DNA from 2 places in the Sporomusa sp. genome. Region 1 is predicted to be linked to the other one. Evidence: predicted binding sites of a transcription regulator. Region 1 holds the regulator's gene; the other holds the start of a gene.

Region 1 (15,529 bases):
TATTGGTAGTAAGAACGCCTGACAATTCAATTTTTGCTTTTTCCGCTGCCTCTTTCAAACGTTGCATAGCCATCCGGTCATTGGACAGATCAATACCTTGCTCTTTTTTGAATTCACCTATCAACCATTGTATGATGCGCTCATCAAAGTCATCACCGCCAAGTCGGTTATTACCGCTGGTGGCTTTAACTTCGAAAACACCGTCGCCCAGTTCTAAGATGGAAACGTCAAACGTACCACCGCCCAAGTCGTATACTAAGATTGTATGGTCGCCACCTTTATCCATACCATAAGCCAGGGCAGCAGCCGTAGGTTCATTGATGATACGGAGCACTTCAAGACCGGCAATAGCACCAGCGTCTTTAGTTGCTTGACGTTGGCTGTCAGTAAAGTATGCAGGAACAGTAATAACCGCCTGGGTCACTTTTTCTCCAAGATAGGCTTCAGCATCTGCTTTGAGTTTTTGCAGAATCATGGCTGAAATTTCTTGAGGAGTATAGTCTTTGTCATTAATTTTCACTTTATAGGATGTCCCCATGTGACGCTTGATCGAAATAACAGTACCTTCTGGGTTGGAAACCGCTTGACGTTTTGCAATTTGTCCAACAAGACGTTCACCAGTTTTTGAAAAACCGACTACCGAAGGTGTAATACGACTGCCTTCTTGGTTAGGAATAACTACTGGTTCGCCGCCTTCCATTACAGCTACACAGGAGTTTGTAGTACCAAGGTCAATACCAATTACTTTTGCCATTGTTTATTTCCTCCTTAAGCAAACTTTCCTACAACTAATTCCCTACTACTTTTACCATACTGGGTCGGACTACCCGCCCATTGACTTTGTATCCTTTTTGGAATTCTTCAACAATCATTCCATCTGGTTGACTGCTATCCTCTATACGCATTACAGCCTCATGCTGAGTAGGATCAAATTGATTTCCTACCGCACTAATCGGTTCTACCCCTAATTGTGAAAGGGTATTCGTGAGCTGGCGGAAAATCATTTCTATACCAGTAGTCAGGGCAGTTATATCAGTAGTTGCCGTACTGGCAGTTGCCCGCTCAAAATTATCGACTATTGGCAAGAGTTGGCATACGATACGCTCTGTAACTATCGCTGACAATTCTTCTTTTTCCTGACGAGTTCTGCGCCGGAAATTATCAAAATCGGCTTGTAACCGTTTATATCGATCAGTCATCTCATCAAGCAGACGGCTTTTTTCTTCCAATGCTGTTATAAATTTATTTACGTCATCAGGCTGAAAACATATTTGACCGCTATCCTCTGATGATGTTTCGGTAGTTTGACTGTCATGTTGTTGATTATCTTGATGTAAGTTGTCTTGGCTTGAATTATCTTGGCCTGTTTCAGACTGCTTTTGTTCTTGTTCTGCCACGAACTCCACCTCCACTTAGTTAGAAGTCAGGCATGCCACTATCTGCACTACCTGTCTTCTGGGCATTAGCACCCTCTTCTTTTTTCTTAATTATGGTGTCAATTCGTAAAATAGCCACAGCTACTTCACCGGCTGCTCTTATTGCATGAAGTTTTACTGGAACCGGATCCACAACACCGCGTTCCAACATATCAGCCACTTCACCGCTATCACAATCCATACCTAAAGAATCGCTGTTCTGAGTAGTCTGCGCAGCAATAATATTCTCAACTTTTTCGAGAGGATTAAATCCGGCATTTTCCACAATTTGTGACAAAGGTTGCTTAAGGGCGTTAACTACACAATCCAGACCATATGCAGCCATACCTTTAAGGTTATCGCGATATTTACTAATTTGTCGGGCAATAGCGATTTCAATCGAACCACCGCCCGGCACATAGCCGCCCTTCACTGCTGCCTGCACACTGGACGCAGCATCTTTGGCAATGCGTTCGCGTTCCCCTACAACCTCTTCGGTAGCTGCACCCACCAGAATACTCGCCATTGGCTTGCCACTGCCGCCAATAACCCGTACTTGTTCCAGTTTTTCATCCTGATATACCCTTTGCGCAGTCCCTAAGTATTTTTCAATATCAGCTTGTTCTTTTTTCAGCCCGGTGCGTTTTATCATCCGTGCTCCTGTATGGTCAGCTACTCGGCGCAAATCTTTGGAAGACACCCTTTGAATGACCATAATATTGGCATCGGTGAGAATTTCTTCGGCAGCACTATGTACGCCGCGGTCAACCATAACTACATTTACGCCCAAATTAACGATTTTATGCAGATTGGCTTTAAACTCTTCCTGCAGAGCGATAGAACGTTTAAAACCGGCTTCTGTACTTAGGGCCTCATCCTTAATTTCTTCTGGTTCAAGTGCATCATCAATAAGAAGTATTTTGGCATTAAGTATTTCATCCGGCATTTCTTGTGTCATCCGTTCCTGGTCGACAATAACACCTAAAAATACTTCATTGCTAGCACCGGCTTCTGCCGTTATGATATCGGCGAGTTTAAAATTAGCTTCGTTAAGTTTTTCTACGCCAATTAATTTCGCCGCTTCTACCACCAGATCGGCAATGTCTTCATGTTCCCGTCCGGCAATCATCGCGATATTGCGAAGCATTGGGTCATTTACGTCAGTAATGGTACGGGTACGTTCCTTTATGCTGTCCATGGCTTTGGCAACACCGTACTTAATTCCTTCAATGACCCTGGCAACAGGTACACCGCGCATAACCTGATTTACGCCTTCGGCAACTAAACTACCAGCCATAATGGTAGTGGTAGTCGTACCATCTCCTACCTCGGCTTGCTGGGCTTTAGCAGTATTTATAAGCATTTTTGCTGCCGGATGATTGACATCCATCTTATCTAAGATGGTAACACCGTCATTGGTAATAATTACTTCACCAAAACGGTCAACCAGTAAAGTATCTAGTCCTTTAGGGCCGATTGTTCCCTCAACGGCTGCCGTAATTGCCCGCACAGCATTGGCGTTAGTTAGCAGCGCAGCTAAGCGTTCATCCACATCAGCGCCACTGCCAGCCTGTTTTAAATTCATGAATTTCCTCCCACCTATACCATTTTATACTTTTTTAGAATTTCGCCTAAATGGCGCTGCATAAATTTAAGTACAGACATAGTTTTACCATATTCCATCCGGGTAGGGCCAAGAACAGCAACCGTTCCTACCACTTGCCCATCAATACGATAGGTAGCTTGAACAACACTACAGTCATGAATACCTGTGTATTTATTTTCTTTACCAATGGTAACAACCACGCCATCACTATCGGTCATATGAAGAATATCGCAAAGTAAGCGATCTTCTTCCAACATGGTTAAAAGCCCCTTGACTTTATCAACATCCCTGAATTCAGGTTGACTTAGCATTTGCGTCGTACCACCAAGATAAACTTTTTCCTTTTTATCGACAGTAAGTACCTGTTTTATTAAATTAACAGCTCTTTCGTATAGCCGCGGGTCAGGTAAAATATCTTTTTGAATATTTTTTAGTTTATCTGGAGTAATACGCTCAATCGCCAAGCCTCCCAAATGGGAGTTTATGGCAGTAGCCATACGGGTCAAATCGTCAAGAGTAAGGCCTTCAGGGATTTCAATGATTTTATTTTCTATCAATCCGGTATCGGTGATGATAACTACAACAGAGCGACGTTCATCAAGCGGTAAAAACTGAAGGTATTTAAAAGTACATTGTGAAACTTGCGGTGCCAGTACCATGGAAACATTGCTAGTTAAGCGGGAAAGAATCTTAACCGTTTCCTGAAATACTTCTTCCATCCGCCGTGCTTTAGTCTTATACCAATTGTCGATGATCTGAACATCTTTTTCAGAAATTTGGGGTGGGGCTAGTAAACAATCAACATAAAAGCGGTAGCCTTTGACTGATGGTATTCTACCTGATGAAGCATGTGGTTGTTCAAGATAGCCTAACATCTCCAAATCCGCCATCTCATTACGGATAGTAGCCGAACTTACTCCCAAATTATATTTTCGGGCAATCGTCCGCGATCCTACCGGTTCGGCGGTGGAAATGTAATCATCAATAATAGCATGAAGAATTCGTCGCTTCCTCTCATCTAACATTGACTCCGCCTCCCTGTTGTTAGCACTCATATTAGTCGAGTGCTAACGCCTACTAAAAAAATACCACTCATTGGGTGTAATGTCAAGATAGTATGGCTTATCTCTATCAGCTAATCTGGCAAAAAACTTTGAAAGACAATATTGCCGAACTTCATCCCTTTATCGGTAAGCCAAATCCGCTCATCATCAGATAATACCAATCCTTGCTGTTGAAGCCTTGCAATATTTTCACCAAATAAGCTGAAGAAATCGACATTAAAAACTTGTTTAAAATCACTTAACCGCATTCCTTGAGTAGTGCGTAATGCCAAAAAAACAAATTCAGCCATAGATTCGTCCTGGGTCAGCACATCCTCCACAGCAATTGGAGAATCTCCTGCTGCTATCGCCCGGATATATTCTTCAATTCCTGTTACCGCACTCATTCGTTGCCCATGTAAAAAGGAGTGAGCTGCAGCTCCAAGACCTAGATAGGGCTGGTAATGCCAATATTTCAAATTATGTCGACAGGCAAAACCAGGACGGGCAAAATTTGAGATTTCATAACGTTCTAAGCCTTGACTTGGTAAAAAATGCGCCATCATCTCGTACATGGCTTCTTCATCCGCTTCATCCGGTAACGCAACAAGTCCTTTTTCGTAGGCCTCTGCTAACGGGGTCCCTTCTTCCAGTTTCAACCCATATACCGAAATATGAGTAGTATGTAACGTTACCGCTTGCTCAAGTTCCCAGGCAAAGCCATCTACCGTTTGACCTGGTAAACCATACATTAAATCAATACTTATATTATGGAACCCAACGTCTTGTGCATATTCTAAAACGGTTACACTATCACTCGTTTGATGGATACGTCCCAAATTGGCCAGTAAAGCATTATCAAAAGACTGAACACCAAAACTCAGTCGATTGATCCCGGCAGCTTTTAACATAGCTAGTTGCTTTCGCGTTACTGTGCCTGGGTTTACTTCCATGCTGATTTCAGCGTTGACTTCGATGGTAAAACTATCATATATACTGGATAGTATCTGTTCCAGCAAATGAACTGGCAGAACACTGGGCGTACCGCCGCCAATGTATATTGTATCAACAAGCGGTTTAGATAGTTTACCGCCCTGGTCAACAATTTGCTGACACAAGGCGGTAGTGTAGGCGTTAAATAGATGTTCTGCTCCCGAATAGGAAGAAAAATCGCAATACAAGCATTTCTTCCGACAAAAGGGGATGTGAACATATAGGCCAAGTTTATCCATAGTCGCTGCATTAATCCATTTTCAAAATGGCCATAAATGCTTCTTGCGGTACTTCAACACTGCCCACCTGTTTCATCCGCTTTTTACCCTCTTTTTGTTTTTCCAGCAATTTGCGTTTACGAGTGATATCGCCACCATAACATTTTGCAAGTACATCTTTTCGCAAAGCACGTACAGTTTCCCGCGCTATAATTTTGCTACCAATAGCGGCTTGGATAGGTACCTCAAACATTTGGCGGGGTATAATCCCTTTGAGTTTTTCTGCAAGTTGCCGCCCCCGCTGGGTTGCTCTGTCCCGTTGAACAATTACACTTAAGGCGTCAACTGGGTCACCATTTAGTAAAATATCCAATTTTACTAAATCTGATGTCTTGTAGCCTAACAATTCATAATCAAGCGAAGCATAGCCGCGGGTCGAAGACTTCAACTTATCAAAGTAATCATATATAATCTCGCTTAAAGGTAAATGATATGTCAGCATTACCCGGGTAGTATCCAGATATTTCATGTCCTTGAACTCGCCACGTTTATCTTGCGACAATTCCATGACAGCGCCCACAAACTCGTTTGGAACCATAACCGTGGCTTTTACATATGGTTCTTCTACGTGGTCGATCTCCTGTGTTGGTGGCAATTTAGACGGATTTTCAATATCGATAACTTCGCCGTTTGTTTTATACACTCGGTAAATTACACTCGGTGCGGTAGTAATCAGCGTCAAGTTATACTCACGTTCCAGGCGCTCTTGAATAACATCCATATGCAGAAGCCCCAGAAAGCCGCAACGAAATCCAAAACCAAGCGCGATAGAAGTCTCAGGTTCAAATACCAGTGAAGCATCATTTAGTTGAAGTTTTTCCAGAGCATCACGCAAATTATCATAATCAGAACTATCTACAGGATATAAACCACAATACACCATCGGAGTAATTTTACGGTACCCTGGCAACGGTTCAGCCACCGGCCGCTCCGCACTGGTAATGGTGTCACCTACCCGCGTATCTTTTACATTTTTGATACTGGCAGCAACAAAACCAACTTGTCCTGGACCTAACTCGCTAACATTGGTAAGGTAGGGTTTAAATATGCCTACTTCGGTTACTTCAAAAACCTTATTTGTTGCCATCATTTTGATTTTCATACCAGGTTTGATGTAGCCATTCATAACCCTGATATACGCAATTACGCCTTTATAGGGATCAAAATGTGAGTCGAAAATAAGTGCACTCAAAGGTTCTTCATAATTACCTTTCGGAGGAGGAATTTTTTTAACAATAGCCTCAAGAATTTCTTCAATGCCTATTCCCGTCTTGGCACTTGCTAAAACAGCCTCTGAAGTGTCTAAGCCAATAACGTCCTCAATTTCTTGCTTAACCCGTTCCGGCTCAGCACTCGGCAAGTCAATTTTATTGATTACTGGAATAATCTCTAAATCATGTTCTAATGCTAAATATACATTAGCCAGCGTTTGAGCTTCAATCCCCTGAGCAGCGTCTACGACTAAGAGAGCTCCCTCACAAGCAGCCAAGCTACGGGAGACTTCATACGTAAAATCAACATGTCCTGGAGTATCAATAAGGTTGAGCATATACGTTTCGCCATTTTTTGCAGTATATGACAAGCGAACAGCTTGAGCTTTAATAGTAATACCGCGCTCACGCTCAAGTGCCATCTGGTCCAAAACCTGATCTTCCATCTCGCGGGCAGAGAGAGCACCAGTATATTCCAACAACCGGTCTGCAAGCGTCGACTTGCCATGGTCGATGTGGGCGATAATAGAAAAATTGCGAATATGTGATGTATCCATCAAATTGGGGCTCCTCCCTGGTATAAATAAGGTTTTTTACACATTACACTAAATTATACCATTAGCTGCCCATGAACTGCAAGCACTACCTATATTCGCGAATATATTGCTTAACCTGCGTTACCATCGCTTGCGCCTCAACTTTTAGTGTTTTGAAAATAGGTTCAATATAAGATTTTATGCAGGTCCAGTATTCAAGCACCTGCTGCTTTGCCGTAAACGCTTCTGTCACAAACTGTCGGTACCACACATCAAACCAATACCATACACGTGATCTGTTTAATGTTTCTCTGGTAGTCGGAATGGTAATATAGTGGTTTGCAATTTGTACTATAATACTGGTATCTGTCCGGACAATATGTGCGATTGAATCTACTATTCCCAATGGTAAACCATAACCAAAAACGTAAGCAGAATATCCATCTTCCCGGTTAGAACCGATATAAAAGAAGCGTTCTTCTTCTTGCCGTTGGGTAAGCGTGGCCAATTGGTGTTCTGCCAACCCGACACCAATGATAACAATTACCAATAATATAAAAATTCCTCGAACAATAATTCCTACGTCATGTGACGCCACGCGTTCAAACACGTGCCCCCTCCTTCGCTCGCTAACGACTCTCAGCAAGTATTTCCGCGAGTAAATCTCCAAATATTTCTATGCTACGAATGGCTTCTTCTTTGCTGCTTTCCTGCGAACCCACTTCTATTAACAGTGCCCGAGGATGAAGATGCTGATTATAGCGCCATTCCACCAATTGAATACCGCGACATAACCCCGGCATTTTTGCATTTAGCTTAGCGTCAATTAACTTTGCAAACGCATGATTCTGCTGCCAATGCGGTTGAGGCAAATCCTGTTGTCCGGTTGCTACAACAATAGTAATTTTGGCCATTGGGACATCGTTAACCATCAAAGTTACATTTTCCCGTTTATCGGCATCACGGTGAATATCAAAAATCATTTGGATTGTCGGATTATCGGCAAGCATTTTTCGGGCAGTAATTTCCGAAGGTCCATAGGCTTTCATAAAACTGGGGTAGTCGTGAATCGTGGTATTGTGAATGGCCTTTACTCCATTTTTTTCTAACTGCCTAGCTAATGCTGCTCCAACTTCTACGATTTCACCATGCTGACCACCAGGTCGGTGCGTCACTCCTGAATTGGGAATAAAGGCCTCCGCAGTATGGGTATGGTAAATCCCGACAAGTGGTTTATCAGTATTTACTATACTTCTCCGATCAAATTCAGGAAAGTTCGGTAATGTTGCTGCACTGACAACAGGCGATGCTGATTTTTTAAACGCCAGCATAAAAGGAATTTCTTGCGTAAGCAGTGTGCGTAAATCTCTGAAATCAACGCCAGAGAATACCCGCATTATTTTATTAGCAAAGCTTTCTTGATTAGGTGTTGGTGTTATTTTAACTATACTTTGTGGCTGAACTGTCTGCGAAAAACCGGGAATACCTAAAAAGAGCACGTCCTTCCCTTTGGGCCACAAAGAAGGCAGATATTGTCCGTAATAAACGAATCCGCCGCTGACTGGCACTGCACTGTTAGTCAGGTTACGATATGTACTAAAAAATAATCCGCATGCGATCACTACCATCACTACAATTAACATTATGTTAGAAATTTTTGAAGTAAGGTAAACTTTCAGAGAAATATACCAAAGTCTGTTTTTACTTCTTTGTTTCCGCTCTTTTCTTGTAAGCATTATCGCCTCCGCCAGACTCCCACATCAGTCTTTGCTATTTTTGTTTACATACAATGTATATGCCTGGCAGTAGATCGATATTACAATTATTAGCGGACTAGTTATCAATGTAAATACATGTGAATATTCTCATAATCAATGTTAGGATGCATTGCCTGATTAATGCCACCAGCCACAACGGCTGCTATATCTTCGATGAGCCTATCCACTTCTTTAGGCGTTACCATAAGATCTCCCAACATTTCAGGCATTACCTGACGTACAATCGTCTGCCTGTCCTGGTCAGACAAATTGGACATACTCTTAAAATACCGGCTAAAAGCCGCATGTTCTTGCAGTGTGTTAATGGTATCCATGGCAATGGTTGAAGCATGCACAACGGTTGGTACGCCAATGGCCACGACAGGCACTCCTAAAGAGGCTTGTGTAATCCCAAAACGCTTATTGCCTACACCGGAACCTGGATGAATACCTGTATTGGCTAATTGGACAGTCGTGATTACCCGTTGACTGGAAGCTGCGGCCAAAGCATCAATAGCGATTACCAAATTAGGTTTGACATTGCTCACAATTCCATGGATAATTTCAGCCGTTTCCATACCCGTAACCCCTAGCACTCCAGGAGAAATTGCACATACTGAGCGTACTCCTCCTTTTAGTTCTGGTGATAACATCTCCTGCAAATGCCGGGTAACAACAATCTTTTGTGTAGCTCTTGGCCCCAATGCATCTGGTGTAACATTCCAATTGCCTAGACCGACAACAAGAACAGTTGCATTACGAGGCAAATTAACCAGTCCTGCCAATTCAGCAGCAAGGAAGTTCATAACTTTCTCTTGCAAGGGAGTATTTTTATAGCGTAAGCCTGGTGCCTCAATGGTAATATAGCGTCCCACAGCCTTTCCCATCATTCGTTCAGCCTCAGGCGTAGTTATATTTACACGCGTGATAAGGACATCCTCATCTTCACTGGTTTCAACGATTACACCGGGAATGTCTTCTCGTACATGTCTGGTCAGCATTTCCCTCGCCTCTAAGGCTAAATCGGTTCGTACAGCATTACAAACTTGATCCACGAATTATTCCCCTTCCTAAATATTGTTCAGACCTATCTTATCCTAAAAAAAAGTTGGCTATGCAAACCCAATTGCTTTTACTTTATTGCTTGCTTTTTCCTGTTAGGCATGCTAAAATAGTTCAGTAACGTATACATAAGATAGGAGGTGAACTACTTGCCAAATATTAAATCATCTGAGCGTAGCGTAAAAACTGACGCAGAACGGCGTGCCCGCAATTTTTCGGTAAGATCAGCAATTAAGACTTCAATCCGTAAGGTAGAAGAAGCTGCACGTGCCGGTAAAGCAGATGAGGCCAAGAACCTCCTCGCTATTGCTGCCAGCGTTATTGACAAAGCAGCCGCCAAAGGCGTTATTCATAAAAATGCCGCAGCTCGTAAAAAATCCCGTTTAGCTCGTAAAGCTAACGCAATTCAACAAGCACAATAACCTCAATAAAATTGAAACCCTGTCCACTAAAAAATGGATAGGGTTTTCTTCTTTTATCCTTTATTCGCATAATTCAATAATTATTTTTTCCAAAACTACCGGCCCAGATCGGCTTGACTTCAAGTCCTGATCTGCTGCCGCCAAACCAAGCATAGCCTCTCGTAGTTTTTTATCAGTAAAACCCCGGCTTTGCTTTACTAGTTTTTCGCCAATAAAGTTAGGTACCTTAAAATAGTCTGCTACCTCGCGGCTACTATACCCTTTATGAGTAAGTTCTTTGGCCTGCCATAGCTGTCTTACCTGACGGGCTAAGAGTGCTAATATCCTCACTGGATGTTCCCCGGCAGCCAATTGTTCACGCAACAACATAATAGCCTGGGAAGTTTTTTTTTGACTTAAGGCTTCCACCATAGTAAAGATAGATACCTCAGGCACTGATGATAAAATTTGCACTAAATCCTGTCGAGTAATGAGGTTTTTATCTGCCGCATATAATATTACTTTTTCTAACTCGTTGTTTATAAAATCAAGCGAAACTTGCGGCATCATGCTGACTGCGGCCACAAGATGCTCCTCAGCTTCTGTAGTCATTTTTATATTCAGTTCAGACAAACGTTCTGTCAGCCAAACACGTAAGTCTTTACCCTTTACTGGTAATGCTTCAAACACCACGCCAGTTTTTTCTACGGCTTTGTAAATTTTGCGTCGTTTATCAGGCTTATCAGCTAAATAAAATACAAGATGGCTATATGTCGGCATATTACTAAATAAATCAATTAATCGATGTAATTCAGGATCTATCTTTTCCTGTCCCTCATCGTTATTCTTGCGCCCAGCACTAAATAGTCCAGTGTTGCGAACAATAATTAAATTTTTTCCACCTAAAAATGGTATAGTTTCAATTGTATTGATCAGTTCTAGTATGGGGGGATCGGCTTCAAAAACAATAAGGTTCATATCCCTGTCTTCCGGAGGTACTACGCTGCTAATGAGAGCCTTCTCAATCTGCCGCAGAAAATAGGTTTCTTCCCCATACAAAAGATAAATAGGTGCAACCTTATTTTGCTTAATAGCGTTATATACGGCTTTATAGTTCATAGTTCACCAGCTTATTTGTTATTTTATATATGTATCAACTTCGATCGTTTCGCCATCAGACGTAAATATTATAGCACCATGGGTGTCTGTACGGTAGATAACAATATTCCTGTCAAGTAACCGTTTTACTATTTCCGGGTGTGGATGCCCAAACCGGTTGGCATAACCAACGGAAATCACGGCATAATCAGGATTAACAGCTTCTAAAAAAGGTACTGTAGTAGATGTCTTTGAGCCATGATGTCCGACTTTGAGTACTGTACAAGGCTTTACGCCGGTATTTGTAAGCAGCATTTCCTCACCGTTTGCGTCCAAATCACCAGTGATAAGAAAACTATGCTGACCATAACTGACCCTAACTACACTGGACACTTCATTACCAGAAACCATTTTATTATACTCATTTGCACCAACAGCATGGTCGATGCGAAAAGTCACTCCATCCAGCAAAAACGTCTGACCTGTATAGGTCGGAATAATGCCTACCGCCTGCTTGGCTTGGACAAGTGCCTGTACAGCTTGCGAATATTCTTCGCGCGGCAACATAACGTTATTGACCCTAATATTGGCGGCAACACCTGCTGCTCCTCCAGCATGATCTTGATGTCCATGTGTTAAGATTAAATAATCTACCGTTGTTACCCCATAATGTTTGAGATAGGGAGCAACCACCCTTTCGCCAACATCAAAACTTGAGCCGCTGATACTACCACCGGTATCTACCACCACAGCTTTACCGTGCGGTGTGATGATCAAAGTGGCATCACCTTGACCTACGTCAATAAAGTGTACGGCCAAGGGTTTTGGATACCAGATATAGACAGTCGCCAGGAGCATAATGAAACAAGCGCCTATCAGGCATTTTCTTGGATACTGCCGTACAAGCTGTCCAGGACCCGGTACAGACAATGGACGCCAGCCAAAAAGCCAAGCCAACAGCAAATAGTAAATACAACTTCCTACTACCCCTACAGACGGTATATAAACAGAACTATAAGGCACATCTGCCAACAAAGCTGTCAGCAATACTACCATACCTATTAATAGACTGCTGATAACAAACACTATATTGCCAACAGCCGGAACCAATGCATAAAGTATAATCCCTGCCAGCCCTAGTATAATAACGATTTCAACAATGGGCAGTACAAGAATATTGGCAGCAAATGAAATGAGCGAAACATTGTTAAAATACCAGGCAATTATCGGCAACACACCAAGCTGGGCACTTAACGTCACCGCCAACGGCCCAGCCAGCCAGGACGGTAATTTTGATAGATATTCCCATATTCGCCGATATAAAAATACTAAGCCTGCTGTAGCAGTAAAGGACAATTGAAAACTAATATCATATAGCAACAATGGCTGGTAAACAAGCATTCCTAGTGCAGTAAAAGATAAAGCCGTTGGAGCGTAACTGGCACGCTCAACTAACACAGCAATCAAACTAATGATCCCCATAATCATGGAACGAACTACCGGCGGCGTAAGCCCGCTTATTATGCCATAAAACACAATCGCCACAATCGCTACAACCGTAGTTGTCCAGGTACCTAAGCGAAGCTGACTGCCTAGCCATCGTATCAAGCCTGCTACCAGTGCGATATGAGCACCTGAGACGGATAAAATATGAATTAATCCAGTTGCCGCGAAATCCGCAATCACCTGCTTGTTTATTCCTTGATAACCACCAAACAGTACGGCGGTTAAAATAGCGGCATCGTTTACCGGCATGACTTTTTGCAATGCTCGAATCATTTCCGCTTGCCAGGCAGCCAGCGCGACACGCCAGGAATAGCCATTATGAGCTGCAAGCACCTTACCATTATGCTCTTGCACTGACATGCGCGCCTTAATCCCATCACGCGTAAGCGCGATGGTATGGTCAATTTGCCCCGGGTTATTATACCTATGTAACTCCCGCAATTTCCCATAAACAGTTATTTTATCACCATAAGCTGCCGGCTTTGCTGTGTCTTTATATTGTACATGTACGCGAACTTTTCCAAAGGCAGGTATACTTGGACCTGCCTGCTTTGCTTCTACATTTTCGACTCTGACGATATAGCTTACTTGGTTGCCCATTGTAGCTGTTTGGTTTACTTCAGGAATAGCATCGATAGTTCCCGTGATCTTAACGGTTTGTCCGATATAGTGACTAACATCGTCGGCTGGCACGATCCTGTCTTGGTGCGCATAAATCAATCCGGCAACAAAAAACAAACTGATCATCGGCCAAATAACTTGCTGATAATTATGAATAACACGCCATAACGCTATAAACAGCAAGCATAAAGCCATAACCATCAGCGTCGGAACATGCCAACTATATAGCCCAGCGTGCCAAATACCGGCAGCAAAAGCAGTACAAACCGCTACACTAATATTGTTTATCTGGATCATAATTATAGAGTTATTTTGTTTTTCAATTGATTATATTTAGACTCCCCAATCCCTGGAACTTTCTTAATATCAGCTATATCTCTAAACGGTTCATTAGCCGTACGATATTCAATAATACGTTCAGCTAATGCCGGGCCAACGCCTGGCAATCTGTCTAACTCCTCTTTAGAAGCAGTATTAATATTCACCTTATCACTGGTAGGAGTATTGTTAACAGCGCCGCCTGCAATAGGCGGACTTGTATTACTAGGTATTGCCGCATAAGGAACGTGAATGTGCATCTCATCTTTAAGTAACATGGCAAGATTAATGTTAGCCACATCTGCCCCAGGCAAAAACCCGCCTGCTGCGGTTACAACATCAACTACGCGGCAGCCGTTCGCAAGTTTATATACGCCGGGTTTACTTACTCCACCACTGACATATACCACAATGTCATTATCTGTACTATTACCAGCAATATCGTTTGCTAAATTTCCTGGTGGTGCTGTCACGGTACTAAAAGTCTGATCCTCAGATGTCTTTTTAATAAAGCTGTAAAAACCATAGGTCAATATCCCGCACGCTAGTATAAGAACAATAATTAGCTTTCTCTGCAGAATTCCCATTCATTTATACCCCACTTTATTTTTGGATATATTTTCAACAACTTAAACTAATATCCTGCAGAGATTTCATTTTTTGTAATTGTTTTACAGATATCGCCATTGACATTAAATTATTCGTTGATTACCATAGAATTGTAGGTAGCGGCTTTGAGCCGGTTTTGTAAGATGGCAGGATTGTAGGTGCCTTGAAAGAAGGTGAGTAGTAACAACCGGTCAATAGCTTATTGTAGATGTAGTAATGTAGAAAGGTAGGAATTTTCATGTCTATCCAATTTTTAATTGTTGTCCTTTATATCATTCTTCTCTTTGCTATCAGCCTCTATGCCAAGCGCAAAGCGGCTGGCGGTAGTGTAAACTTTTTATTTGGCGGTCGTCAGATGAATACACTTTTAGTGGCCGCTAATGTTACTGGTTTGGCAGTTGGCGCTGCTTCTACCGTTGGAGTAGCCGAAAATGCATTCTCCGCAGGTATCGCTGCCGGCTGGTACAATGCAGCCTGGGCTGCAGGCGCCTTAATTATGGGAGTATTGGCAGCCGGAAAATATCGCGAAATGAACTGTACCACGATTCCAGAGCTATTCGAACGCTATTATGATAAAAAAGGCCGAATTATTAGTGTAATTGGCCTAATTACCATACAATTGGTTATCACTTCAATGCAATATCTAGCTGGTGGCGCCATATTGTCCTCGATGTTGCCAGAGGTTTTTTCATTTACGGGTGGTATGATTACCAGTGCAGTTGTTTTCGTTGGAATAACTTTAATCGGCGGGCTATGGTCATCTGGATTATCCAATATAGTTAGTGTCGCACTGATCTATGTAGGAGTTGTTATCGCTACAATACTGACAGTTGGACAACAAGGTGGACTGACTACCATTGCCGCTAAACTACCACCAGGCACAGATTGGTTCAGCCCGATTGGCGGGCTTGGTTTTGCCACCATTGCCGGTTGGTTTGTAGTTATGATTACCCAAAGTTTATCGGCCCAAGGACCTGTGCAAATCGCCTGCGGTGCCATGAGCGCGAAAACCGCCAAACGGGGATTCATCTGGGGCGCCATTTTGATTTTCCCCATCGGCTTCCTATGTGCTGTT
Region 2 (10,514 bases), on a different contig from region 1:
CATGTTTCTGACGGCTGACAGGATTGTGGAAGGAAAATCTGACAACCTGCTTACTCAAATTATGCATGAATGTTTACCTGCAAATCAAGTTAAAAAAGTAATTGACTACCATTCAGTAGAGGAGGGCATCAATGGCGGTGATACAGCGCTGTTTATTAACGGTGTCCCAGAAGCCGCCATTATTAGTACTAAGGGCATAGCACAGCGAAGCGTCACCAAGCCTTCAACTGAACAAACTATTCGCGGTTCACAAGCAGCTTTTAGCGAAGGATTGCGTATTAATACAGGCCTTATTCGCGCCACCTTAAAAAGCTCTGATCTGGTTACTGAAATCATAACCGTCGGCAAACGCTCAAACAACAGATGCGCCATTATGTATTTAGCCTCTGTAGCTAATTCAACATTGGTAACTGAGCTTAAGCGGCGTATCGAAGGAATTTCTACTAGTTTTGTTTCAGATACCGCTTCCCTGCAGCAATTTATCGAGGACCATCCAAATAGTTTATTTCCACAGGCGTTGTCTACTGAACGGCCTGACCGGGTAGCCGTACATCTGAGCGAAGGCCGCATAGCATTTATTCTGGAAGGCGTGCCCTTTGCTCACATTGTACCTGTAAGTTTCTTTACCTTTTTTCATTCGGCCGAGGATTTTTCTTTTAAACCCATTATCAGCACCAGTCTGCGAGTCTTACGGATACTGGCAGCCTTTATTACTTTACTGTTACCTTCTTTCTATCTTGCCATTTACTATTTTCACCAGGAAGCTTTGCCTACTGAGCTGGTATTAGCCATTGCCGGCGCGAAAGAACATGTTCCCTTTCCGGCATTGTTAGAAGTGCTATTGATGGAGTTGTCTTTTGAGCTTATCCGGGAAGGCGGACTGAGAGTCCCCGGTGTTCTGGGTTCCACTATCGGTATTGTTGGCGCTCTCATTTTAGGTCAGGCAGCCGTTTCCGCCAATATTGTCAGTCCAATTGTCGTAATTATTATTGCCCTTACCGGCTTGGCTTCTTTTGCTATACCCGACTTTCAGATGGCCTTAGCTTTTCGTATACTGCGCTTTGCCATAATGTTGCTGGCTGCTACATTGGGACTTGTTGGCGTAGCTTCCGGGCTACTCTTCTTAGTACTTACGTTGTGTAGTATGAAATCCTTTGGTGTACCTTATATGGTACCTGTAGCCCCTAAAGTGAAAGCAAATTTAGATGTTGTGGTGCGCGGGCCTGTTTATAGTCAAGAAGATCGTCCTGATGCACTAAATACAAAAGACAGACAGCGACAGCCGCGCATCAGCCGTAAATGGTTGAAAGAAAAACCTGCAGGAGAGGGTGACAAACCATGAGCTTCCAACCTGGACGCATGGGTTTGGCCGAAGGAACGGCACTGGTGTTTATTATTCTATTTCCACGCGTATTTCTCTCAACACCAGCCCTTATGGTGGATGCAGCCGCCAGTGCGGGCTGGTGGACAGATATTCTCAGTGGCATTCCTTCCATCATAGCTGTATTAATACTGCGTTATGTATTGAAAAATGTCCAGGGTGACTTTACCAGCATTAGTAAACAGCTCTTAGGTCGCCTAGGATCCTTTTTCTTTAATTTGTTGGGTATTGTTATCTTTTTTTCCAATGCAGCTATCCTCATCAGGCAATTTGCCGAAAATACTCTGCTTACGGCATTACCATATGTCGAATTTAGTTTCATTGTGGGATGGTATGCGTTTATGATCGCCTTGGCTGCCTGGTTTGGACTGGAAGTACTCGCACGAGCAACATTTATATTAATACCGCCCAGTGTTTTGGGCTTACTAGCAGTTTTATTATTATTAATTCCCTTTTATGACATTTATCAATTGTCGCCCTGGGTTGGATATGGGATTGTCCCTTCATGTAAACACGCTATTTTAAGTGCAGGCCTTAATACCAGCGGCTTGCTCCTTATTGTTGTGGCACCTGCCATGCAGGATATAAGAACCTTTACCTGGGCCAGTATATTAGGTATTAGCTGCAGTATCATCTTAAAAAGCCTGTCGATTATGGTGTTCACCATGGTATTTGGCGTAAATGGCGCACCTGAGAATACCTTGCCCTTCTATGAGATGGCTCGTCTGGTATATTTAGGCCGTTATATCCAGCGGATTGAATCGCTGTTTATACTATTATGGGTTATTGTCGGCATTTTGGGTATTGCTGTCAGTATCTATATAGCTTTATATTTAATTACTAGAGTGTTACAACTGCCAACCATGCGTCCGCTGATTCCCCTTTCGTGTTATCTTATTGCCCAATTGGCCATGATACCGCCAGATATTGCTACTGTCATCCGCTGGGATTATTACTTTGTCATTACTATGTTTAATGCTGGCTTATATGTAATGCCAACTGCCTTACTGTTCGGAGTCTTTTGGCACAAACGCAAAAGGAGGTCTCCGTCATGTCCCTCAGGATAAGTCTTTTAACTGCTTTCTTCATCCTTGGCCTGCTTCTGTCCGGCTGTAACGGTGCTAGAGAGACAAATTCAGTGGCTTATGTGCTGGGCATTGGCATTGATATAACACCCGATCAACAGTATAGCACAACCTACTTAATTGCAATTCCCCGAGCCATGAGCGGCGCCGAGAAAGGAGATAGTAAAAAATTAGTTGAAAAAATCACTATCACCGCTGCTTCGGTGGCTGAAGCTCATAATTTATTCACCTCGGTCATTTCCCGTACGCCCAATCTTTCCCATGTTAAATTGTGGGTAGTTAGCGAAGAGTTGGCCCGTAAAGGAGTGTCAGATATTATCGGGCCGCTGACTCGTTACCGCGAACATCGCGGTTCCATATATACTTTGGTGGTCAGAGACACAACAGCCAAAGAGTTTATCCAACAAAATGACCCGGTACTAGAATTGCTACCATCACGCTGGTCAGAAAGCCTATTAGCTATCGGACCTGAAAGCGTCTATTCGTTACCCAGTCAACTTCATAGTTTTTATGTCAGACTAAAAGATGCAAGCGGTTCACCTTATACTGCTCTGGCCGGCATTAATCCCAAAGATGACGCAAACAGGCTGACAAACAAACCAGAATCTTTCCAATGGGACTCAGGTTATTTGCCAGGTGATATTGCCCGCGAAGGCGGTAATCCTGTTACCATTATGGGCACAGCTTTATTTAAAGGCGATAAAATGGTAGGTATGCTAACAAATACTGAAACCCGGATGGTGTCTATCTTATTAAATAATGCACCTGAAGGATATTTAACAATATCTGACCCGCATTCAGAAGGCAACCATATTCAGCTTATGCTTGAATTAGGTCGCGCGCCTAAAATTACCGTCAGCCTTGTAGATGGATTGCCGATTATTCATATTGAAACAATGCTGGAAGCTGAATTGGTCAGTATTCCTAGCGGTATCAACTATGAATCTGACGAGTTAAGAAAAGAGCTAGAACAACATATATCAAAAACTATCTGTTTACAAATCGAAAATATGTTGGCCAAAACCCAACAACTTGAAACAGATATCGTTAACTTTGGTAAATATCTACGGCCCGCAGCCAAAAATTATACAGAGTTCAACGATCTTAACTGGAACAGTCTCTATCCTCAGGCTAAGATAACTGTCAAAGTGGATACCAAATTACGCCGTACCGGGCTAATGTTTAAGACTATGCCAATAAGGAAGTGATAGCTGCATGGATTACATACATCTCGGCATTGGTGCAGTCATCGGCTTTCATGCTCTAACCTATGCCTGGTGGCTCAAGCAACATGGCAACCGGATGGGTGCCCTCTGCATTTTGTTACTGGTATTAGCTACATTGGCTTTGCCGCTGGTACGTATAATGGAATAATTACAAAACAATCGCCGCCGGCTAATTTACCGACGGCGATTAGTTAATCCTGCTAAAAAACCAGCTGTAAGTTAACTAGCCGCAGTAGTGTTATCGGTTTTGTTTCTCTTAATGTACCCAATAATTACAACGGCTGCTGTCAAAACAATTTTAAGGAGCATTGCATAATTGCTGACATATTGTCCGATAGCACTATCAGAAACAATCATGGTGGCGGCTGCATACCCAAGTATAGCCGCTCCCATGTAGATAATGATAGGAAAACGATCCATAAGTTTCATTAAGAGTTGAGCGCCAAACACGACTAGCGGAATGCTAGTTGCAAGACCTACAGTAATCAAGCCGTATTTACCGGAAGGAACGGTTTGAGCAATAGCAGCCAGAGCAAGAACATTGTCAAGACTCATAATAAGGTCGGCAAACAAAATAATTTTAACAGCTTCAAAGTAGGAATTAGCTTCTCCTACCTGTTCTTCACCCTCATCTTTTTTCAAGAGACTAATAGCAATATATAGTAAAGCCAAACCGCCAACAAATTGGAGATATGGAATATCTAACAAATATGCTGCTACAAAGGTAAGAACAATTCTTAAAACAACTGCACCCACACTCCCCCAGATGATTGCTTTATTTCTTTGATCAGCCGGCAAATTTTTACTAGCAAGTGCAATAATAACAGCATTATCACCGCTTAATACCAAGTTAACCAACAGAATACTCCCTAAAGCCATAAACCACTCAGGTCCAATAGTACCGAAAAATTCCACAAATAATTCCTCCTTATTCTTGACTAGTAGTGCTTGCTGGACACCAAGCTATGCACGATCAAAAGCTATTTTCGCTTTCTTGATAGCTCCTCCTTTCAAAAAAATGAGACCTCAGTACGCAATAAATACATACCGAAGGTCTCACTATTGGTAAACTACCAACGATAATGCCAGATGCCTCACGGCACCGTATGTTGACAATTATCCTTTGAGTTACTCCCCTTACGATGAGAGCTATATTCAATTGATTGAATTATAGCTAATAACCTCCAGTATTGTCAAGGGGTATCAGAAATTGTTTTGTGTTTATTCAATCATATCGAAATAGTACCATTTATTAATATATTAATACCCCAACCCTTCACAAAGACCTATAGCTCAATAATCACCATAATAACGAGATAACTAGCGTAATATAAACGAAATGCATAGCTATACGCAAGATTTTAGACTAATTATTTATTGCAGCAATTGATTTTGCTTGGTAAATTAGTTATTATTTAGATGTATTTAGCACTCACTAACATAGAGTGCTAGTAATAGTACACGATTCTTTGGAGGTTTGTATGGTTCAAGAAGCAATTACCAAGGAAACAAGGGAATTTCAAGCAGAAACTAAACAACTTCTGGATCTGATGGTTCATTCTATTTATACCAATCGGGAAATTTTTTTACGGGAACTTATCTCCAATGCCTCAGACGCTATCGACAAGATTCGGTTTGAATCATTAACCAACCATGCCCTACTGGAAGACCAAACTGATTTTGAAATTTTCCTCATTCCCGATGAAACCACTCATACACTGACTATTTCTGATAACGGCATGGGGATGACGTATGATGAAGTCATTGAAAACATTGGCACCATCGCCAAGTCAGGTACTAAATCCTTTCTTGAAAAATTAAAAGAAGCAGGTTCAAGTGCTAATACTGAATTGATTGGTCAATTCGGTGTCGGTTTTTACTCAGCTTTCATGGTGGCTGAAAAAGTAACCCTACTAACCCGTGCGCCTGGCCAAACCAAAGGAGTTAAATGGGAATCAACTGGTGATGGTACTTACACGATTGAAGAATGCGACAAGGAAACACGCGGCACTACCATTATCTTAACGTTAAAACCGGAATATTATTCGCCTGAGCATCCTGAAGAGAACTTTTTAAATCGCTATGTCCTCCAAAACCTGGTAAAAAAATATTCCGATTATATCCGCTATCCCATTAAAATGAATTTTATCAAAGAAGAAAAGCCCAAAGACGCAGATGGTAAAATCATTGAAGATGCTGCTCCTATCCAAAAGGTAGAAGTACGCACCCTTAACTCAATGACGCCGTTGTGGGCACGTAATAAAAATGAGATCTCTCAAGATGAATATAATCAATTATATAAAAACATGTTCCATGATTGGGAAGACGCATTGGAGGTCATTCACTCAAAAGTCGAAGGTGCTGTTGAATATACTACTTTGCTCTTCATTCCTGCCCGTGCACCTTTTGACTTTTATCAGCGTGAAACCAAAACCGGAATCAGACTTTACTCCAAAAATGTATTTATCATGGATAATTGCCAAGATTTACTCCCCGATTATTTGCGCTTTGTCAAAGGTCTTGTTGACTCTCCTGACTTTTCCCTCAATATCTCTCGAGAACTGCTTCAGCATAGCCAACAATTAAAACTAGTCGGAAAAAATTTAGAAAAAACCATTTTAAAAACATTGGAAACAATGCTCGCCAAAGATCGCCCCAAATATGGGAAATTCTGGAATGAATTTGGCAAAGCAATAAAGACAGGTGTATATTCAGACTATCGCAACCGCGACAAACTAAAAGATTTACTGCTTTTCTACTCCTCCCATTCGGAAGAACTTACTACACTCCAAGATTACATAAATCGTATGCCTGAAAAACAAAAAGTCATTTATTACGCTACTGGTAAGGATCGTGCTGCCGTAGAACGTCTGCCACAAATGGAACTTCTTAAAGAAAAAGGTATTGAAGTGCTCTATCTTTTCGACCGAATTGACGAATTTACTATTGATGCATTGGTTGAATATAAGGATAAAAAGTTCCAATCAGTAAGCCGCGGTGATTTAAACTTAGAGGATATTGATTCTTCCGATGCCAAAAAAGCTGTAGAAGAAAAATCCAAAGAAAACGAGTCTTTAATTAAAGCAATAAAAGACCAGCTAGCCGATAAAGTTTCAGATGTTAAAATCAGTAGCCGTCTCAAGTCAAGTGCTGTTTGTCTAGTAAGCGGAGATACCGGCATTAGTTTATCTATGGAACAAATTTTAGCCGAAATGAACAGAACATCCTTTAAAGCAAGCCGTATTCTTGAAATCAATCCAGAACACGAAATCTTCGCCGTCCTAAGAAATTTGCATGAAACAGCTCCAGCCTCTCAAGAGTTCAAAGATTACTGCGATTTGCTCTATGGTCAGGCATTGCTTATGGAAGGCATTATCCCTGAAGACCCAATTAGCTTTGCCAATAAAGTAGCTGCATTAATGGCCCGCAACGGGAAATAATGTCAAGAACGCTCTGATCTATTATGTATATGGTCAGAGCGTTTTTTCTTTACTTTGCTAAGTCTAATATTACATTTGTTTTATATTTACCATTTTCATAACAAAAATATATAGCTGCCTACAATTACAATACTCCAATACTTTCACGCATAAATAAAATTATCGCGTTGAGTATATAGTTATCAAAAGTTTCAAATTCTCCAATTTTTTAAAGTTGCATATTATGTAGTATCAACAAATGGAGGTTTATAGCTGTGAATAATATAGGAAATGAGCTATGTATAGAATATCCTGAGATACTCGAAGCAGCCGAACCGCAAGACACTCGTCAGTGCTGCATCCCGTTTAATTGCCGTCCATATCATTGTCGACCATACTACTGCCGACCCTATCGCTTGTGTCGGCCATTTGACTGTTGTAATCCACGTACAATACTGTGGCCAACTTGAAACGAAATGGGTTTCCCAAAAGTCACCTCTAGATTAAACATAACATTTAAAATATAATAATATTGCGGGGGTAGATATACAGACGCTTCTAAACAGGCACCAGTCCCTTAGAACTTTGTAAATTACCCCTTCGGATTGGCGATGGATGCTGGGTTTTCACGGCTGGCCGTATTACCCGGACCATCGCCGTTATATTTTTTAACTTTCAATGCTACATTATCACCTTATTCCACGGGAAAACTAATTGTAAGGAGGTGATAACATGCACAAAAAATCGCAAATGGATTCGTTTGCAAGTGAGTATGCTATGAGTGCTGGTGACAATGCGTTATCACGCGAGCAAATCAAAAAATCCATTATCTCCGAGGCTATGACCAATGAACATAAACATCGGGAAGCATTTGAAGAATTCTTAGAAGATATGGACAAATGATTAAACAAAGCTTGTCTAGCATCACTTCAGCCGGAACTTTCCGGCTACTAAAATGGTCGTTTTTTACGCCGTTCCAGTGTCTCTTCCATCCGTTTAGCTGCTGATTTAGCAAGACTATGTCGAGAGTATATCAACTTACCCCGACATTGGACGACATAGGCCATAGCGGCAGCTGTCAGCGGTACAATGTGAAATCCTTTACCAGCGTCGATAATGGCGAAATGCTGCATATTGATATCCTCCTTACACAAAATGTTAGCCAATCACCCCTGGTTCGCACGATTGTGTACTCGGCGGTCACCGTTTTAAATGCTTCAGTAAACCCTAAACAAATTATCCAGCTGATTGCGTTCGGCATTAAACTGCTTGGCCCTCTTGTCGGCATGATTTATAATAGGATATGCAGCTCATTATGAAAATGCTATGCTTTTACTAGCGCGGGTATAATGACATGATCCGCACTATATCTTTAGCTTGGTACTGAACTGGTCAGCGTTAACCAAGTCTGACAAAGCCCATTGAAGACATATAGATGCTAAAAAATATTGTCGTAGACTCTTATTAGGCCATTTGCATGGTCTTTTTTATTTACCGACATAGTAATTTATTATCAGTCTGTCTCCTGGTTGAATCATCCCATAAGGCTGCCGATTATAAAATACGGTATCCCAGTTGAGCTCAATAATTCCTTCTCTAAACTCCCTTACATCTCGACGGACTGTAGATTTTTTCATAAACTCATATGCGATTTGATCTAAGGTGTCTCCGCTTTTCACAATATACACTTCAGATTTTAACTCACCCTGGTTCGTATCTTCCATATTTCCGCAAGTAGCAATGGCTGCAGCTATCAATCCAATGACTATCAATTGTTTCATTTTATAACCCTCCACAAATGACTTAGTCAAACTAGATGACCATTTGTACATTTTATGAGCAAAATTTATACTTCATGTCCCGGGAATCACAGCTCTGAGATAAATTTAAAAAATATAACAACCACAGCTTGGCGAAATTAAAATCAACATTCTGAATGATTTCCTTATACCCTGAACATCTAAACTATAACTCCAAGGATTTATTTCATATCCGTCGAATAGATGTAATAAAAATTCATAAAGGAGTTTTTGGTAAATGAAAAAACTTGTTATCTTGGTTGTATGCGTATTACTAGGATTGGTTTCAATGAATGCTGCAGCCAAATCTAACCAAGACGAACCTCCCGCCACCATTCCAATTACTAATGAGCAATCCAGTAGTATCCGTCTATCTTCCCAACAACTAGTAAAAGATACGAAAGAAGTCTTCATAAGCCCCAAGCACTGGGATAACAAAAATTGGAATAACTTTTTATTACTAAGTGGCCTTACTTATCTTACATATAAAAATGATGACCATATTCAACATTGGTCACAAGAAAAGCGCAGTAAACGTACCAATCGCGCAGCAAACATTGGTAATGCATTCCCCGTGGCAGGTGCTGCTTATTTAACAAGCACATATTTTTGGGGAAATGAAAAACAACGTTCATTTGCTGCTACAGGACTTGAGAGTATGGGAATTGCTGTACTCTCTACCGAAGTCATCAGCGCAGCTACAAACAGAAATCGGCCAAACGGTAAAAACCACTCATTTCCATCTACGCATACAGCCGCTGCCTTTGCATTGGCAACAGCTATTTCTGATGAATATGGCAAAGAAGATAAGGCAATTCCTTATTTCGCTTATGGACTAGCCACATTAACAGCATTTGGACGCCTTAATGACAATAAACATTGGGGTTCAGATGTTGTGACCGGTGCTTTAATTGGCCATTATACCGCAAAAACGATAAAAAAATTGCACGATTCTAAAAAACTTCAGGTAAATCCATATATAAATTCAGATCAACGAGGTCTAGTTATAACCAAATCATTTTAGTATTAATAGAGACCCAAGCGCGACAAGCTGGATCATGGTAAGCATCAAAAAAAAGCCGTTACCTTGAAACTTACTCAACGGTAACGGCTTTCGCTTTGCAATCATTGGTAGAACAATTCGGCTATGACTTTTGCAATCCTTCAACTGGCAAACGCCTGTAACTATTTGATTTTAGCCATATGTTGGCCTAAGGATATCTGGATCGACGGTGCTTAGATTCTAAGCTTTTTAGAAAGATACTTCGTTTTCCTTCACCATTATACTATTCTTTAAAACTTTTCATGATCATTGCCAGTACGTCCTCCTTGACGGCTTCGTCAAAGGATAAGGAAAAACTTACTCCCTCTTTTGTCCATATAGCAAGATGGATTCCGTCATTTTTACCTTTTACGAGAATTTTGGTATTCTCAACAGTAACAGTTTTAATTTTATTATACACATTATAATCACCACTGATATCGGCATTTCCTTGGGCAGTACGATATATAATGCGACGATCACCCTTCAAGTAGATGATTTCTGCCAGGTTATTATTTATAACCATAATGTTGGTCAGTTGATAACCATCTGGCAGAGTTTC

What was found. The regulator HrcA, encoded in region 1, represses chaperone genes, less so after heat shock. The targets are predictions, from matches to a motif close to TGTTAGCACTCNNNNNNNNNGAGTGCTAACA.
Region 2: htpG (molecular chaperone HtpG) is a predicted target of HrcA. The motif match lies at 5,116-5,146, and genes of this name have one in related genera.

The regions. Positions count from the first base shown of each region.
Region 1 is NZ_JBYKYF010000024.1:1,883-17,411, reverse strand. Features, by position in the region: gene dnaK (molecular chaperone DnaK) at 1-754, opposite strand, end outside; gene grpE (nucleotide exchange factor GrpE) at 789-1,397, opposite strand; gene AC29Z1_RS03115 (TCP-1/cpn60 chaperonin family protein) at 1,417-3,000, opposite strand; gene hrcA (heat-inducible transcriptional repressor HrcA) at 3,015-4,046, opposite strand; gene hemW (radical SAM family heme chaperone HemW) at 4,157-5,296, opposite strand; gene lepA (translation elongation factor 4) at 5,307-7,103, opposite strand; gene AC29Z1_RS03095 (hypothetical protein) at 7,189-7,692, opposite strand; gene spoIIP (stage II sporulation protein P) at 7,712-8,725, opposite strand; gene gpr (GPR endopeptidase) at 8,923-9,894, opposite strand; gene rpsT (30S ribosomal protein S20) at 10,051-10,323, shown strand; gene holA (DNA polymerase III subunit delta) at 10,384-11,421, opposite strand; gene AC29Z1_RS03070 (DNA internalization-related competence protein ComEC/Rec2) at 11,440-13,824, opposite strand; gene AC29Z1_RS03065 (helix-hairpin-helix domain-containing protein) at 13,827-14,432, opposite strand; partial or broken gene AC29Z1_RS03060 (sodium:solute symporter family protein) at 14,693-15,529, shown strand, end outside.
Region 2 is NZ_JBYKYF010000063.1:967-11,480, forward strand. Features, by position in the region: partial or broken gene AC29Z1_RS06150 (spore germination protein) at 1-1,342, shown strand, start outside; gene AC29Z1_RS06155 (GerAB/ArcD/ProY family transporter) at 1,339-2,448, shown strand; gene AC29Z1_RS06160 (Ger(x)C family spore germination protein) at 2,433-3,674, shown strand; gene AC29Z1_RS06165 (hypothetical protein) at 3,682-3,840, shown strand; gene AC29Z1_RS06170 (TerC family protein) at 3,912-4,607, opposite strand; gene htpG (molecular chaperone HtpG) at 5,174-7,132, shown strand; gene AC29Z1_RS06180 (hypothetical protein) at 7,844-8,014, shown strand; gene AC29Z1_RS06185 (hypothetical protein) at 8,062-8,244, opposite strand; gene AC29Z1_RS06190 (LysM peptidoglycan-binding domain-containing protein) at 8,599-8,892, opposite strand; gene AC29Z1_RS06195 (phosphatase PAP2 family protein) at 9,149-9,934, shown strand; gene AC29Z1_RS06200 (stalk domain-containing protein) at 10,197-10,514, opposite strand, start outside.